3 regions of the Streptomyces sp. NPDC101237 genome follow, and region 2 is predicted to be linked to each of the others. Evidence: riboswitches for the same ligand, from Rfam matches in the RefSeq annotation. Region 2 holds a riboswitch; each other region holds the start of a gene.
What was found. A riboswitch is a leader RNA that binds a small molecule or an ion and turns the genes downstream of it on or off. The one in region 2 is predicted to bind thiamine pyrophosphate.
Positions count from the first base shown of each region.

Region 1: another riboswitch for thiamine pyrophosphate. It lies ahead of thiO (glycine oxidase ThiO); the one in region 2 lies ahead of ACIRQ9_RS19785 (thiamine ABC transporter substrate binding subunit).
Region 3: another riboswitch for thiamine pyrophosphate. It lies ahead of thiC (phosphomethylpyrimidine synthase ThiC); the one in region 2 lies ahead of ACIRQ9_RS19785 (thiamine ABC transporter substrate binding subunit).

Region 1 is NZ_JBIWNY010000016.1:211,637-213,895, forward strand. Features, by position in the region: gene ACIRQ9_RS24910 (NAD(P)/FAD-dependent oxidoreductase) at 1-782, opposite strand, end outside; TPP riboswitch at 911-1,022, shown strand; gene thiO (glycine oxidase ThiO) at 1,020-2,189, shown strand; gene thiS (sulfur carrier protein ThiS) at 2,186-2,259, shown strand, end outside.
Region 2 is NZ_JBIWNY010000012.1:51,136-53,394, reverse strand. Features, by position in the region: gene rlmN (23S rRNA (adenine(2503)-C(2))-methyltransferase RlmN) at 1-803, shown strand, start outside; TPP riboswitch at 821-928, shown strand; gene ACIRQ9_RS19785 (thiamine ABC transporter substrate binding subunit) at 1,005-2,075, shown strand; gene ACIRQ9_RS19780 (ABC transporter permease) at 2,111-2,259, shown strand, end outside.
Region 3 is NZ_JBIWNY010000001.1:274,470-276,728, forward strand. Features, by position in the region: gene thiC (phosphomethylpyrimidine synthase ThiC) at 1-1,222, opposite strand, end outside; TPP riboswitch at 1,215-1,392, opposite strand; gene ACIRQ9_RS01310 (YibE/F family protein) at 1,464-2,259, shown strand, end outside.

The DNA.
Region 1 (2,259 bases), on a different contig from region 2:
ACGTCGCCGTGCCGGCCCAGGCCGATGCCGGAGCCGGTCAGCCAGGCGGTCGCGGGACGGGCGCCGATGCCGACCACGACCGCGCCCGCGGGCACCCGCGAGCCGTCGTCGAGCACCACGGCGCCGGGTTCGACGCGCGCCACGCGCGTGTGCGTGCGCAGGTCGGCCCCGCTGTCGGCGTACCAGGCGGCCATCGGCGCGGCCACCTCGGCCGGGAGCGCTCCCGCGAGCGGCCGGTCGGCGGCCTCCACCACGGTCACCGCGCAGCCCGCCTCGCGGGCCGCGGTGGTGAACTCGGCGCCGATCCAGCCCGCGCCGACGACCACGATGTCGTGCTGCCGGGCGAGCACGGGCCGCAGCCGCTCGGCGTCGTCCAGGGTGCGCAGCAGATGGACGCCGGGCACGCCCTCGGTGCCCGGCAGCGTGACCGGCTCGGCGCCGGTGGCGAGCACCAGGACGTCGTAGGGCACCGGGCCGGCCTCGGTGTCCAGCTCGCGGTCGGCGGGGCGCACGCCGAGCGCGTCGCGGCCCAGCGCCAGCTCGATGCCGAGCGTCTCGAAGTCCACCTCGAAGGCGGAGCCCTCCGCCTTGCCGAGCAGCACCGCCTTGGAGAGCGGCGGCCGGTCGTAGGGCTGGTGCGGTTCGGCGCCGATCAGGGTCACCGTGCCGGCGAAGCCCTGTTCGCGCAGGGCCACGGCGGTCTGCACCCCGGCCATGCCCGCGCCGACGACGACCACGCGTCGCGTCTGTGACGTGCTCCGTCGCTGCGTCTGCTCGCTCACGTGATCACCATAGACAAGAACGATAGACACCTGACAAAGAGTCAGTCAGCGGGCGTGCTGAGTGACCTGTTCCACACCGCCCGGCAGGCCGTCTTACGAGGGCGCGGCGGCGCGGGCTAGGGTGGCCGGGAAGCACACGCGGGAGCCCGGACGCACCGGGCTGAGAGGGAGGCTGGCGGCCTCCGACCGTACGAACCTGATCCGGGTCATGCCGGCGAAGGGAGGGGCTGGACGCCCATGTCCGCACATACGTCCGACGTCCTCGTCATCGGGGGCGGCATCATCGGCCTGGTCACGGCCTGGCGGTCCGCGCAGCGCGGGCTCGCCACCGCCGTCGCCGACCCCGCGCCCGGCGGCGGCGCCGCGCAGGTCGCGGCGGGGATGCTGGCCGCGGTCACCGAACTGCACCACGGCGAGCAGACCCTGCTCGGGCTCAACCTGGCCTCCGCCCGCCGCTATCCCGGCTTCGCCGCCGAGCTGACCGAGCTGACCGGCCACGACCTCGGCTACCGGCGCTGCGGCACGCTCGCGGTCGCGCTGGACGCCGACGACCGCGCGCACCTGCGCGACCTGCACGCCCTCCAGCAGCGGTCGGGGCTGGACTCGGTCTGGCTGTCCGGGCGGGAGTGCAGGCGCCTGGAGCCGATGCTGGCGCCGGGTGTGCGCGGCGGGCTGCGGGTGGACGGCGACCACCAGATCGACCCGCGCCGGCTGGCGGCCGCGCTGGTGACCGCGTGCGAGCGGGCCGGGGTGGTCTTCCACCGCGACTGGGCCGAGCGCCTGGCGGTGGTGCGGGAGCGGGCCACCGGCGCCGTCACCCGCGCGGGGCAACGGCTGGCCGCGGACCGGGTGGTGCTCGCCGGCGGCAGCCTGAGCGGGCGGCTGGCGGGAGTGCCCGAGGACGTGCTGCCACCGGTGCGGCCGGTGAAGGGGCAGGTGCTGCGGCTGACCGTGCCCGCCCGGTACGCGCCGTTCCTCAGCCGGACCGTGCGGGCCGTGGTGCGCGGCGGCCATCTCTACCTGGTGCCCCGGGAGAACGGCGAGCTGGTGGTCGGCGCGACCAGCGAGGAACTGGGCTGGGACACCACGGTCACCGCGGGCGGGGTGTACGAGCTGCTGCGCGACGCGCACGAGCTGGTGCCCGGCATCACCGAGCTGCCGCTGACCGAGACCCGGGCCGGGCTGCGCCCCGGCTCCCCCGACAACGCGCCGCTGCTCGGGCCGACCCGCCTGGACGGGCTGCTGCTGGCCACCGGGCACCACCGCAACGGGGTGCTGCTCACCCCCGTCACGGGAGACGTGATGGCGGAGGTGCTGACCGGCGGGGAGCTGCCGGAAGAGGCCCGCCCGTTCACGCCGAAGCGTTTCGGCCCCGTCCCCGGCGCACTCCTGGAGCAGACCGCATGAACATCTCCGTCAACGGGGAGCGCCGGGAGATCGACCCCGGCACCGCTCTCGACACGCTCGTGAGGTCCCT
Region 2 (2,259 bases):
TGTTCGACGGCACGCTCGTGGAGTCCGTGCTGATGCGCTACCCGGACCGGGTGACGATGTGCATCAGCTCACAGGCGGGGTGCGGGATGAACTGCCCGTTCTGCGCGACCGGGCAGGCGGGTCTGGACCGGAACCTGTCCACCGCGGAGATCGTCCACCAGATCGTGGACGGGATGCGGGCGCTCCGGGACGGGGACGTGCCCGGCGGTCCGGCGCGGCTCTCCAACATCGTGTTCATGGGCATGGGCGAGCCCCTGGCCAACTACAAGCGGGTCGTCACCGCCATCCGGGCGCTGACCGACCCGGCTCCGGACGGCCTGGGCCTCTCGCAGCGCGGGATCACCGTGTCGACGGTCGGGCTGGTGCCGGCGATCCACCGGTTCGCCGACGAGGGCCTCAAGTGCCGGCTGGCGATCTCCCTGCACGCGCCCGACGACGAACTGCGCGACACCCTCGTCCCCGTGAACACCCGGTGGAAGGTGCGCGAGGTCCTGGACGCCGGCTTCGAGTACGTCGAGAAGAGCGGCCGGCGGCTGTCCATCGAGTACGCCCTCATCCGTGACATCAACGACCAGGCGTGGCGCGGCGACCGGCTGGGCCGCCTGCTCAAGGGCAAGCCCGTGCACGTGAACCTGATCCCGCTGAACCCGACGCCGGGTTCCCAGTGGACGGCCTCGCGGCCCGAGGACGAGAAGGCCTTCGTCGAGGCGATCGCCGCGCACGGCGTACCCGTCACCGTCCGGGACACCCGTGGCCAGGAGATCGACGGAGCGTGCGGTCAGCTGGCGGCGACCGAGCGGTAGGATCTGGACACATCTTCATATTCCGACAGGGGAGCGCCACAGCGCTGAGAGTGCGGCAATCGGGCCGCAGACCCTCTGAACCTCGCCCAGGTCATTCTGGGTAGGAAGTTCGGTCATCACTCAAGCTGTTGTGCCCTGCCCGGGTGGTTCCACCGGGTGGGGCCGCGTCTCTTCCTGGTCCACCCCAGGAGGAAAACACCAGTGCACACCAAGACCTTCGTGTCCGCGGCCGTCGGACTCGGTCTGCTCACGCTGTCCGCGTGCGGGTCGTCCTCGGGCGCCCCGGCCGACTCCAAGACCGTCACCCTGGTCAGCCACGACTCGTGGGCCGTCTCCAAGAACGTGCTCAAGGACTTCGAGAAGCAGTCCGGCTACACGGTGCGCGTCCTCAAGGACGGCGACGCGGGCCAGGCCGTCAACAAGGCGATCCTCACCAAGGACAACCCGCAGGGCGACGTCTTGTTCGGCGTCGACAACACCCTGCTGTCCAGGGCGCTCGACAACGGCCTCTTCCAGCCGTACACGGCCAAGGGCCTCGACCGGGTCGGCACCGACTACCAGCTCGACGCCGGCAAGCACCGGGTGACGCCCGTCGACTACGGCGACATCTGCGTCAACTACGACAAGGCGTACTTCAGCGAGCACAAGCTGGCCCCGCCCGCCTCCTTCGCCGACCTGGTCAAGCCGCAGTACAAGAACCTCCTCGTCACGGAGAACGCGGCCACCTCCTCGCCGGGACTCGGCTTCCTGCTCGGCAGCGCCGCCCGGTACGGCGACGACGGCTGGCAGACCTACTGGAAGCAGCTCAAGGCCAACGGCGTGAAGGTCGTCGACGGCTGGGAGCAGGCCTACAACGAGGAGTTCTCCGGTTCGGCCGGCGGCCGTAAGGCCAAGGGCGACCGGCCGCTCGTCGTGTCGTACGCCTCCTCGCCGCCCGCCGAGGTCATCTACGCCGACCCGAAGCCGGGCACCGCGCCCACCGGCGTCGCGGCCGGCACCTGCTTCCGGCAGATCGAGTTCGCCGGGCTGCTGAGCAACGCCTCGAACTCCAAGGGCGGCAAGGCGTTCCTCGACTTCCTGGTCTCCAAGGAGTTCCAGGAGGACATGCCGCTGAACATGTTCGTCTACCCGGTGGTCGAGGGCGCGGGCGTGCCCGCCGAGTTCACCAAGTACGGTCCGGCCGCGAAGGCCCCCGAGACCATGGCGCCCGACAGGATCGCCGCCGACCGTGACCAGTGGGTCAAGGCGTGGACCTCGCTCGTACTCAAGTGACCGGCAGGCGCGCAGGCGCGGCGCGGCTCGGCCTGATGGCCGTGCCCGTCGCGTTCTTCGCCGTCTTCTTCGCCTGGCCGGTCGCGGCGATCGTCAGCCGCGGTCTGAAGGCGGACGGCGGCTGGCGGTTCGGGCGGATCGCCGACGTCGTCGGCCGGCCGGACATCCGGCACGTCCTGTGGTT
Region 3 (2,259 bases), on a different contig from region 2:
TCGGGACGTGGCCCGGGCCCTCGATCATCGTCTGTACGTGGAAACGCCTGGCGATCCGGTTGAGTTCCCCGAGCGTGCGCAACTCCGCGAACTGGGCTTCGTCGTTGGCGTCGGCGATGGAGCCGGGGCGCAGGCCGTCGCCCAGTGAGTACGTGACGTCGTAGGCGGCGAGGATCTCGCAGAGTTCCTCGAAGTTCTCGTACAGGAACGATTCCTTGTGGTGGGCCAGGCACCAGGCCGCCATGATCGAACCGCCGCGCGAGACGATGCCGGTCTTGCGGTTGGCGGTGAGCGGCACGTACGGCAGCCGCACGCCCGCGTGGACGGTCATGTAGTCCACGCCCTGCTCGGCCTGTTCGATGACCGTGTCCTTGTAGATCTCCCAGGTCAGCTCCTCGGCCCGGCCGTCGACCTTCTCCAGGGCCTGATACAGCGGCACCGTGCCGATGGGGACGGGGGAGTTGCGCAGCACCCACTCGCGGGTGGTGTGGATGTTGCGGCCGGTGGAGAGGTCCATGACCGTGTCGGCTCCCCAGCGGGTCGCCCAGGTCATCTTCTCCACCTCCTCCTCGATGGAGGAGGTCACCGCGGAGTTGCCGATGTTGGCGTTGACCTTCACCAGGAACCGCTTGCCGATGATCATCGGCTCGATCTCCGGGTGGTTGACGTTGGCAGGCAGCACGGCCCGTCCCGCCGCGATCTCCTCACGGACGACCTCGGGGGAGACGTTCTCCCGGATGGCCACGTACTCCATCTCCGGAGTGACCTCACCCCGGCGGGCGTACGCCAGTTGCGTGACCGCCTCGCCCTCCCGGCCGCGGCGCGGCTGACGCGGACGGCCCGGGAAGACCGCGTCCAGGTTGCGCAGCCCGCCACGCGGCGCGGTGTGCTTGATCCCGTCGTCCTCGGGGCGGACGGGGCGGCCCGCGTACTCCCCGGTGTCCCCGCGGGCGATGATCCAGTTCTCCCGCAGCGGGGGCAGGCCCCTGCGCACGTCCGTCTCGACGAGCGGATCGGTGTACGGGCCGGAGGTGTCATAGAGCGTGACCGACTGGCCGTTGGTGAGGTGCACCTGACGGACCGGCACCCGGAGGTCGGGGCGCGAACCCTCGACGTACCCCTTGTGCCAGCCGATGGACTTCCCGGCCTCCGTGGACGGTTCACCCGAAACGGGCTGTTCGTCCTGACTGGAGGCAGGCGTGCGTACGTCCTTGTTGGTCATGAGACCTACTCCCTACGCCGGCATTACCCGGTAACAGGTTCGGCGGTCGACGCAGCGGCTTCCGTCGGGCGGCGTTTCCTGTGGAACATCACTCGTTCCACGTGAAACATCGCGAATACGGAGGTCAGCGCCCTCTCAGCCCGGTGCTCCGAGCTCCCGCGTGTGCAAAGGTGCCTCCACGCTAGCGTCAATTCGGGCGCGGTGAACAGGGGGCCCCTGTCGTTCTTGCGATGATCTGGCGGTGACCACGACACAGCAGCACCCCTATCCGCCCCCCGACCCGAGGCGTGGCAACGGCGCCGGGCAGGGCGGGGGAAACGGCCACGGGGGCCACGGTGCCGGTGACGGACTCGGCCACGGACCGGGGGGCCCGCACGACCACGGCCACGGACGGGATGGCGCCCACGGCCAGGGGCACGCCCATGCCCACGACGACGGCCACGGCCACGGACACCCTCCGGGTCAGGGTTCCGGCCAGGGTGGTTCCGGGGCAGGCGGCGGACACGGTCACTCGCACAGCCACGGCCCCGCCACGCCGGTCTCCAAGCACCTGCGCAAGGTCATCGCGGCGATCCTCATCCCCTTCACCGCCGCGGTCGTGGTCGGCCTCGTGGTGCTGTGGCCCGGCGGTGCTCCGCCGCACGAGCGCACGGGCGTCGGTTTCGACCGCCAGACCCAGCAGGCCACGGTGACGAAGGTCGTTCCGGTCAGCTGCAAGTCCGTCAACGCCTCCGGGGGCGGCTCGACCGCGGACACCTCCACCGGCGAGGGCGGCTCGGCGAGGCCGGAGGAGGACGGCAACTGCAAGAAGGCGACGGTCCGGGTCGGTACCGGAAAGGACACCGGCCGGACGTTCACCGAGATCGTGCAACCCGACCAGTCGCGGCAGTTGCACGAGGGCGAGAAGGTCGTGGTCGCCTACGAGCCCTCGGCACCGAGGGACCTGCAGTACTCGGTCACCGACGTGAACCGGAAGTTCCCGATGGCCCTGCTGGCCGGGATCTTCGCGCTCGCAGTCGTCGTGGTGGGCCGGCTGC